3 linked regions of the Phragmitibacter flavus genome follow. The protein of the gene in region 1 binds, or shares a complex with, the protein of each later gene. Links are inferred from orthologs where the notes say so. Each region holds a gene or a part of one and is shown in the gene's direction. Other genes may lie near its edges.

Region 1 (3,127 bases):
TGGTGACAGTGCAGGAGGATGGTCCGGCGGCGAAGGCGGGGGTGATGCCCAATGATGAGATTATCCGTATTGGTGATGTGTTGGTGGAAAGCATGAGCACGATGGAGGCGGTGCAGCATTTGAAGGGGAAGTCGGGCGAGGCGGTGCGGCTGACGGTTAGGCGTCCCGGCACGAAGCAGTTTTTGGACTTCAATCTGGTGCGGGTGGCGATGCAGCACAGCACGGTGCAGGATGCGATGTTGTTGCATGAGCGGATGGCCGGGACGTGGAAGATTGGGTATGCGCGGATCACCGAGTTTACACAAAACACGGCGATTGATTTGTCGAAGGCGCTGGATGAGTTGGAGAAACAGGGGATGCAGGCTTTTGTGCTGGATCTGCGCAACAATCCGGGCGGGTTGATCGATTCGGCGGTGGCGGTTTGCGGAGAGTTTTTGCCGGACAACACGGTGGTGGTGACGACGGAGGGTCGGGTGGCTTCGCAGAATCCGCCGCCGTATCGGACACCATCACGGGAAGGGAAAAAGGCGCGTCAATATCCGGTGTCGGTGTTGATCAATCATGGCAGCGCGAGTGGCTCGGAACTGGTGGCCGGGGCTTTGCAAGATTTGAAACGGGCGATCATTGTGGGCACGACGAGTTTTGGAAAAGGTTCGGTGCAGACGGTGTTGCCGATGCCGAATGGGGCGGCGATGCGGGTGACCACGGCGAAGTATTACACGCCGAGTCATCGCACGATTCATGAGAACGGCGTGGTTCCGAACATCGTGTGTTCGCTGACGCATGATGAGGAGGTGAAGGTGATGCGTTGGAGGACGGACAGTTCGGAGGGGGAGGCGCGGGCATTGGACTTGGCGAAGTTGGGGGATCAACAACTGGAGCGTGCAGCCGATGTGTTGAAGGGGTTGATGATTTACGATCAGTTCAAAAATCCGCCAAAAGAAGAGGTCAAAGCGCCGGTTGAAGAGTCGAAAAAACAACCTTGAGGTGGGGCGAGATAGAAATGATGAAGGAATGTTTATTGGCGTTGGAGACGTCTTGTGATGAAACGGCGGCTTCGGTCGTGGATCTGAACGGGCGGGTGTTGAGCAGTGAGGTGGTGACGCAAATTGAGGCGCACCGGGTTTATGGCGGAGTGGTGCCGGAGCTGGCATCGCGGAATCACATCATGCACATGCGTGAATTGTGCGAACAGGCGCTGGAATCGGCAGGGGTCAAGCTGGGGGAGGTGTCGGCGTTTGCGGCGACGAGTGGTCCAGGCTTGGTGAGTTCGTTGTTGATCGGCAGCACGATGGCGAAGGCGCTGGCGTTGGCAGAGGACAAGCCCTACTTGGCGATCAATCATCTTGAGGGGCATCTGTTGTCGCCGTTCATGGGCTATGGCGGGAGTGATGAAGACTTGGGCATGGCGATTCCGCCTCATGTGGCGTTGATCGTGAGCGGGGGGCACACGATGTTGCTGCACGTAAAAGCGGTGGGCGATTATCAGCTGTTGGGGCGCACGCGAGATGATGCGGCCGGGGAGGCTTTTGACAAGGTGGGCAAGATGCTGGGTTTGCCGTATCCTGGGGGACCAGAGATCGACAAGCTGGCGGTTGGGGGGGATAAGAAGGCATTTGAATTTCCGCGCAGCATGATGGAGGCGGGGAACCTGGAGTTTAGTTTTAGCGGTTTAAAAACAGCGGTGCTTTATCATTTGCCGAAGATTGATTTAAAGGATGCGCAGACCTTGAAGGATGTGTGTGCCTCGTTCCAGGAGGCGGTGATCGAGGTGTTGGTGGAGAAGGCGCTGCGGGCGGCGAAGTTGTGTGGGGTTTTGTTGATCAGCGTGAGTGGCGGGGTGAGTTGCAATCGGAGGTTGCGCGAGCGATTGGTGGAGCGCGGTGGGCAGCAAAGTGTGGAGATCAAGCTGACGCAACCACGTTACAGCACGGACAATGCGGCGATGATTGGATTCGCGGCGGTGCATCGCTGGAGGGCGGGATTGCGGTCGGCATTGGAGACGGATGTGAGTCCAAATTTGCCACTGGTTTCTTGAACGGAAGATTGACAGCCAACGGTTGGGACGGACAAGATGGCGCATGATTTCGCGCTTTGTTTTTTTGCCTTTGCTGGTCTCGGCTGTGATGCCGGTTTTGATGTTTGGTGAGGTGCCTGTGAAAGGGAATGACGTCATTCGCCAAGCGATGCAGCCTTATGTGAACGATGGCACGATTTCGGGCGCGGTGACGCTGGTGGTGGGCAAAGATGGAGCGTTGGCGATGGACGCGATGGGCAAGGCGGATCTGTCGACGGGGAGAGTGATGGAACCGGACGCGTTGTTTTGGATTGCTTCGATGACGAAACCCATGACGGCGCTGGCGGTGATGATGATGGTGGAGGAAGGCAAGCTGTCGTTGGATGATCGGGTGGAAAAATACCTGCCGGAGTTCAAAGGTCAGGCTGGTGGACGGGCGATCACGGTGAAGGATTTGTTGACACACACGAGCGGGTTGGTGGGCAACATCGATCCGAAGCCAACGCTTGCCGAGGCGGTAAAGGTGTATGCAGCGAAGCCGTTGCAGTTTGAGCCGGGCAGCAAGTGGAGCTACAACAATCCGGGCATCAATACGCTGGGTCGATTGGTGGAGGTCACGAGCGGCATGGCGTTTGAGGACTTTATGCAGGAGCGCTTGTTTGGGCCGCTGGAGATGAAGGACACGACATTTTGGTTGGATGAGGCACAGGCGGCGCGGCTGGCGGTTTCTTATTTGAGGGATGAGAAGAGTGGGGAGTTGAAGCCGACGACGATCCGCTTTTTGAATGATCGCAAACCGACGGATCGGGATCGCATGCCGGCACCGGCGGGAGGATTGTTTTCAACGGCGGGTGACCTGGCAAAGCTTTATCAGATGTTGCTCAACGGTGGTGCTTTGGATGGGAAAATGTATGTGAAGACGGAGACGTTGGAGTTGATGACAACGAATCAACTGGGCGACATGAAGGTGAGTTTTACCCCGGGGATGCACATGGGGTTGGGGTTTCATATCGTCAATGAGCCGCAGGGAGTGACTGCGATGCTGAGCAAGGGCAGCTTTGGACACGGCGGGGCGTATGGCACCCAGTCGTGGATCGATCCGGTGCGCGG
Region 2 (2,837 bases), on another replicon or contig:
TTTTGGCGTGAGTGTGGTGGGTGGCGAGACGACGAGTGGTCCGGTAGTGATGATTTCGGTGGCGCTGACCGGACGGGTGAGGCCGCGATTTTGTGTGCGCCGGGATGGAGCGAAGGCGGGGGATGCCATTTATGTGACGGGTCGGCTGGGGGGATCGATTCGCGGTCATCATTTGACTTTTGAGCCGAGAGCGGAGCAGGGTCGGTGGCTGGCGGAGAACTTCAAACCGCATGCGATGATGGATTTGAGCGATGGGCTGGCGAAAGATTTGCCGAGGATGGGACGGGTATCGGGCGGATTGGGATGTGTGCTTGACGAAGAGCGGTTGCCGGTGAACGAAGGGTGTTCGGTGGACGAAGCATTGAATGACGGGGAGGACTACGAGCTGCTGCTTGCAGTGTCGCCGCGTAGGCAGATGCGGCTTGAGGAGGCCTGGCGGGAACGGTTTCCGGAATTGGAGCTGACTTGTATCGGCAAGTTTTTTAAGGGGACAGACAAGATGCCGCTTGAGAAATCATCGGGAGGTTGGGATCATTTCAGCTCATGATTTTTCGTTCGGTTGAAGAGACGGTTGCGTGGGGCGAGTCGCTGGCGGGTTCGCTGGTGGCGGGGGAGGTGGTGGCGCTGGTGGGAAATTTGGGGGCGGGGAAAACGCATGCCGTGAAGGGGATCGTGGCGGGGATGGGATCAAAGGCGCAGGTGAGCAGTCCGACTTTTACCTTGGTGCATGAGTATGATGACGGGCGGCTGCCGGTGTTCCATTTTGATTTTTATCGTCTGGATCAGCCAGGCGAGGTGATCGGCATTGGTTGGGACGATTATCTGGATGCCGGCGGCGTGGTGGTGGTGGAGTGGGCGGACCGGTTTGCGGATTTGCTGCCGGAGGGGACAAAGTGGTTTGAGTTTTCGATCCGTGAAGATGGCAGTCGCGAAGTGGTGGTCGGCACAAGGAAAGAGGGATGACGCCGGAGTGTTAATGGGGTATGGCAGGGGGACTTTTTATGGGAATGGGATCTTGTGTTTTAGCGATGGATACTTCCACGGCGCGTGGCGAAGTGGCGGTGGTGCGCGGTGGTGAGACGCTGCTGGTGGCAGGTTTTGAATCGGAGCGATCGCACAACGCGCAGATGTTTTCGCCGTTGAGAGAAGCGTTGGAGGCGGCAGGCGATGATCTGGGGTTGATCGTGGTGGGAACGGGACCCGGCTCTTACACGGGGGTGCGAATTGGCATTGCGGCAGCGCAGGGATTGGCCTGGTCGCGCGGGGTGCCGGTGGTGGGGATTTCCAGTTTGCTGGCCCCGGTGTCGGGCTCGGACAAGGCAAGTTTTGTGATGTGCGGCGATGCGCGGCGGGGTCTCTTTTACTGGGCGAGGGTGGTGGATGGAGCGATGGTGGGCGAAATTGAGTCGGTGCCGGAGGCTGAGTTTCGGGCGAAGCGGGCTGAGTTGAGCGAGGTGCCTTGGTTCAGTTTTGAAAGCAAGGTGCCCGGCGGTCTTGAGGGGGTAGAGTTGGCGAGACCGTCAGCTTTGTCGTTGGCGAGGCTGGGGCGGAAGTTGGGTGAGGGGGAGAAGGGGAGGTTGACGGCGCAGGTGCTGGAGCCTGTGTATTTAAGTGCGCCTTTTGTGACGGCGAAGAAAGTGTCTTAGCGCCGTCGGAGGTTACTGCGACCTGCGAACACAAAAAAGGCACGGCGGATATCCACCGTGCCTTCAAAATATCCATGGATGGACGACTAGGCCCAGAGAGGACTTGGATATTCGCCGTTGTCGGTGAGCTGTTTGATGCTCTCGACCACCACGTTTTTGTCTTCGGGATAGGTAATACCAAACCATGAACTGGTGGTTTCAAGCACTTCGACTTCGGCTTGACCGGATTGGATCAGTGCGTCGACCACTTTGGGAATGTAGCTCTCGGATTTGGGGTCTTCACCGTGTTGCTTGAGGAAGTCTTCAAAGGCGATATGAAGCTGGGGGAAAAGGTCGGTGGTAAAACCCCAGAAGTTCATGCTGACGAGTTCGTCGCCGGAAAGTTCGACCGGATTTTGCGGATCTTCCTGGTTGCTCGCACCGGTGGGGGTTTTGAAGATTTTGGTCATTTCAGTGACCGTGGTGAGTTTGCCGTCTTTGCTGGTGCAGACGCCACGGGACACGCTGCCGTGTTCGGAAAGGGTTTTTCTCAGCTGAAAGCCAACCATGGAGTATTGCGTCTTGCCGTCCTTGGGATGGAGCGTGCCGAGATTGGCGGCGAGTTTCGCAAAGGCGTCGCGACCGTAAAAATCGTCGGCGTTGATCATGGCAAAAGGGCCGTCGATTTTTGATTCGGCGGCGAGCACGGCCTGGGTGGTTCCCCAAGGTTTGACGCGGCCTTCGGGGACGGTGAAGCCAGCAGGAAGGTCGTCGAGGCTTTGGAAGGCGTATTCGACCGTGACTTTTTGGTCGAATTTGCTGCCGACTTTGCTCTTGAATTCTTCTTCGAAGTCACGCCGGATCACAAACACGACTTTTTTGAAACCACCGCGCAGGGCGTCGAACACAGAATAGTCCAGCACGGTTTCGCCGTGGGGTCCCATGGGATCAAGTTGTTTGAGGCCGCCGTATCGGCTGCCCATTCCGGCTGCGAGGATGAGTAGGGTTGGTTCGCTCATGAAGAGATGCTTTTCGTTACTTTTACTGATTCGGGATGGTGGACGGTAGACGGCCTGTTGCAAGGGGCAAATGGCTTTGCCGACAGATTGATTTCGGATGGGAAGTGAATTCAGGCCTTGTGTGAATGGGCTTTGTGCTTTTGGTCAGAGGGATGAAATCCATTTCGGAATGTCGGCTTTATGGGATTGTGGA
Region 3 (2,972 bases), on another replicon or contig:
ACGGCTGGATGATGCGCGGGTTGGTGGTGATTGCAGCAGTTCTGGTGGCACCGTTGACGGAGGAATTGATTTTTCGGGGGTTTCTTTACGGGGTGACGAAGCGGTTCACGGAGCGCTGGTTTGCGGTGTTGCTGACGGCGTTGTTGTTTGCGACGGTGCACAATCATGTGGGCAGTTTGCTGCCGCTGTTTTTGTTGGGAGTGGGGTTTGCGGTGGCTTATGAAGCGACGGGAAGTTTGCTGGTGCCGATCTTCATGCACATGATTTTTAACGGGTTCAATGTGGTGCGAATGATCATGATGGGAGGGGAATGAGGGGCTTTGGATTTATGATATATGATTTATGATTTGAAATTGAGGTATGACGAGTGAGACGGTGATGGAAATTGGTGAGGATGCGTTGATAGGGCGCGTGACGGACGGTTTGTGGACAGGTGACGGAGTGGTGATCGGGCCGGGGGATGATTGCGCGGTGGTGAAGGCGTCAGGGAGTGATTGGTGGAACTTGTTGAAGACCGACGCGGTGGTGGAGGGGGTGCATTTTTTGCAGGAGACGGATTCCGAAAAAGTGGGCTGGAAGGCGATGGCGCGGGTGGTGAGTGATATTGGAGCGATGGGAGGGGCACCGTTGTTTGCGTTGGTGACTCTGATGGTGCCGAAGACTTGCGAGGTGGCTTATGTCGAGGGGCTTTATGCGGGGTTGAAGCGATGCGCGGAGCGTTTTGGCGTGAGTGTGGTGGGTGGCGAGACGACGAGTGGTCCGGTAGTGATGATTTCGGTGGCGCTGACCGGACGGGTGAGGCCGCGATTTTGTGTGCGCCGGGATGGAGCGAAGGCGGGGGATGCCATTTATGTGACGGGTCGGCTGGGGGGATCGATTCGCGGTCATCATTTGACTTTTGAGCCGAGAGCGGAGCAGGGTCGGTGGCTGGCGGAGAACTTCAAACCGCATGCGATGATGGATTTGAGCGATGGGCTGGCGAAAGATTTGCCGAGGATGGGACGGGTATCGGGCGGATTGGGATGTGTGCTTGACGAAGAGCGGTTGCCGGTGAACGAAGGGTGTTCGGTGGACGAAGCATTGAATGACGGGGAGGACTACGAGCTGCTGCTTGCAGTGTCGCCGCGTAGGCAGATGCGGCTTGAGGAGGCCTGGCGGGAACGGTTTCCGGAATTGGAGCTGACTTGTATCGGCAAGTTTTTTAAGGGGACAGACAAGATGCCGCTTGAGAAATCATCGGGAGGTTGGGATCATTTCAGCTCATGATTTTTCGTTCGGTTGAAGAGACGGTTGCGTGGGGCGAGTCGCTGGCGGGTTCGCTGGTGGCGGGGGAGGTGGTGGCGCTGGTGGGAAATTTGGGGGCGGGGAAAACGCATGCCGTGAAGGGGATCGTGGCGGGGATGGGATCAAAGGCGCAGGTGAGCAGTCCGACTTTTACCTTGGTGCATGAGTATGATGACGGGCGGCTGCCGGTGTTCCATTTTGATTTTTATCGTCTGGATCAGCCAGGCGAGGTGATCGGCATTGGTTGGGACGATTATCTGGATGCCGGCGGCGTGGTGGTGGTGGAGTGGGCGGACCGGTTTGCGGATTTGCTGCCGGAGGGGACAAAGTGGTTTGAGTTTTCGATCCGTGAAGATGGCAGTCGCGAAGTGGTGGTCGGCACAAGGAAAGAGGGATGACGCCGGAGTGTTAATGGGGTATGGCAGGGGGACTTTTTATGGGAATGGGATCTTGTGTTTTAGCGATGGATACTTCCACGGCGCGTGGCGAAGTGGCGGTGGTGCGCGGTGGTGAGACGCTGCTGGTGGCAGGTTTTGAATCGGAGCGATCGCACAACGCGCAGATGTTTTCGCCGTTGAGAGAAGCGTTGGAGGCGGCAGGCGATGATCTGGGGTTGATCGTGGTGGGAACGGGACCCGGCTCTTACACGGGGGTGCGAATTGGCATTGCGGCAGCGCAGGGATTGGCCTGGTCGCGCGGGGTGCCGGTGGTGGGGATTTCCAGTTTGCTGGCCCCGGTGTCGGGCTCGGACAAGGCAAGTTTTGTGATGTGCGGCGATGCGCGGCGGGGTCTCTTTTACTGGGCGAGGGTGGTGGATGGAGCGATGGTGGGCGAAATTGAGTCGGTGCCGGAGGCTGAGTTTCGGGCGAAGCGGGCTGAGTTGAGCGAGGTGCCTTGGTTCAGTTTTGAAAGCAAGGTGCCCGGCGGTCTTGAGGGGGTAGAGTTGGCGAGACCGTCAGCTTTGTCGTTGGCGAGGCTGGGGCGGAAGTTGGGTGAGGGGGAGAAGGGGAGGTTGACGGCGCAGGTGCTGGAGCCTGTGTATTTAAGTGCGCCTTTTGTGACGGCGAAGAAAGTGTCTTAGCGCCGTCGGAGGTTACTGCGACCTGCGAACACAAAAAAGGCACGGCGGATATCCACCGTGCCTTCAAAATATCCATGGATGGACGACTAGGCCCAGAGAGGACTTGGATATTCGCCGTTGTCGGTGAGCTGTTTGATGCTCTCGACCACCACGTTTTTGTCTTCGGGATAGGTAATACCAAACCATGAACTGGTGGTTTCAAGCACTTCGACTTCGGCTTGACCGGATTGGATCAGTGCGTCGACCACTTTGGGAATGTAGCTCTCGGATTTGGGGTCTTCACCGTGTTGCTTGAGGAAGTCTTCAAAGGCGATATGAAGCTGGGGGAAAAGGTCGGTGGTAAAACCCCAGAAGTTCATGCTGACGAGTTCGTCGCCGGAAAGTTCGACCGGATTTTGCGGATCTTCCTGGTTGCTCGCACCGGTGGGGGTTTTGAAGATTTTGGTCATTTCAGTGACCGTGGTGAGTTTGCCGTCTTTGCTGGTGCAGACGCCACGGGACACGCTGCCGTGTTCGGAAAGGGTTTTTCTCAGCTGAAAGCCAACCATGGAGTATTGCGTCTTGCCGTCCTTGGGATGGAGCGTGCCGAGATTGGCGGCGAGTTTCG

The links.
Region 2: the proteins of tsaD (region 1) and tsaB are in contact, whole or in part, in a solved structure (PDB 4WQ4), measured with the Escherichia coli proteins. The link is inferred for Phragmitibacter flavus from one-to-one orthologs.
Region 3: the proteins of tsaD (region 1) and tsaE are in contact, whole or in part, in a crystal structure (PDB 6N9A), measured with the Thermotoga maritima proteins. The link is inferred for Phragmitibacter flavus from one-to-one orthologs. Residues at the interface, in WP_004082750.1 of Thermotoga maritima: Cys10, Asp11, Arg49, His50, Leu82, Gly84, Gly135, Gly136, Glu154, Thr155, Leu156, Asp157, Asp158, Ser159, Glu162, Asp165, Lys166, Arg169, Leu170, Tyr175, Lys213, Thr214, Leu217, Tyr218, Gln221, Arg222, Asn324; in WP_004082108.1 of Thermotoga maritima: Leu37, Gly38, Lys46, Lys57, Val59, Lys60, Ser61, Thr63, Phe64, Thr65, Leu66, Met67, Val69, Pro71, Tyr82, Arg83, Leu84, Asp86, Asp88, Phe89, Asp93, Ile128, Asp130, Glu131, Arg134.

Annotation. Positions count from the first base shown.
Region 1 is NZ_VAUV01000011.1:219,597-222,723, reverse strand. Bases 151-3,020 are described here. They hold tsaD (tRNA (adenosine(37)-N6)-threonylcarbamoyltransferase complex transferase subunit TsaD), read left to right. Parts: upstream 151-1,003; coding sequence 1,004-2,038; downstream 2,039-3,020. Other genes in these bases: FEM03_RS16195 (serine hydrolase domain-containing protein), read left to right, coding at 2,082-3,020; FEM03_RS16205 (S41 family peptidase), read left to right, coding at 151-986. In the rest of the region: more of FEM03_RS16205, read left to right, coding at 1-150; more of FEM03_RS16195, read left to right, coding at 3,021-3,127.
Region 2 is NZ_VAUV01000003.1:114,501-117,337, reverse strand. It holds tsaB (tRNA (adenosine(37)-N6)-threonylcarbamoyltransferase complex dimerization subunit type 1 TsaB), read left to right. Parts: upstream 1-1,028; coding sequence 1,029-1,646; downstream 1,647-2,837. Other genes in the region: thiE (thiamine phosphate synthase), read left to right, coding at 2,797-2,837; FEM03_RS04095 (nucleotidyltransferase family protein), read right to left, coding at 1,733-2,644; tsaE (tRNA (adenosine(37)-N6)-threonylcarbamoyltransferase complex ATPase subunit type 1 TsaE), read left to right, coding at 544-963; FEM03_RS04110 (thiamine-phosphate kinase), read left to right, coding at 1-547. UniProt on the Escherichia coli protein: Required for the formation of a threonylcarbamoyl group on adenosine at position 37 (t(6)A37) in tRNAs that read codons beginning with adenine.
Region 3 is NZ_VAUV01000003.1:115,085-118,056, reverse strand. It holds tsaE (tRNA (adenosine(37)-N6)-threonylcarbamoyltransferase complex ATPase subunit type 1 TsaE), read left to right. Parts: upstream 1-1,262; coding sequence 1,263-1,682; downstream 1,683-2,972. Other genes in the region: FEM03_RS04095 (nucleotidyltransferase family protein), read right to left, coding at 2,452-2,972; tsaB (tRNA (adenosine(37)-N6)-threonylcarbamoyltransferase complex dimerization subunit type 1 TsaB), read left to right, coding at 1,748-2,365; FEM03_RS04110 (thiamine-phosphate kinase), read left to right, coding at 361-1,266; FEM03_RS25515 (CPBP family intramembrane glutamic endopeptidase), read left to right, coding at 1-314. UniProt on the Escherichia coli protein: Required for the formation of a threonylcarbamoyl group on adenosine at position 37 (t(6)A37) in tRNAs that read codons beginning with adenine.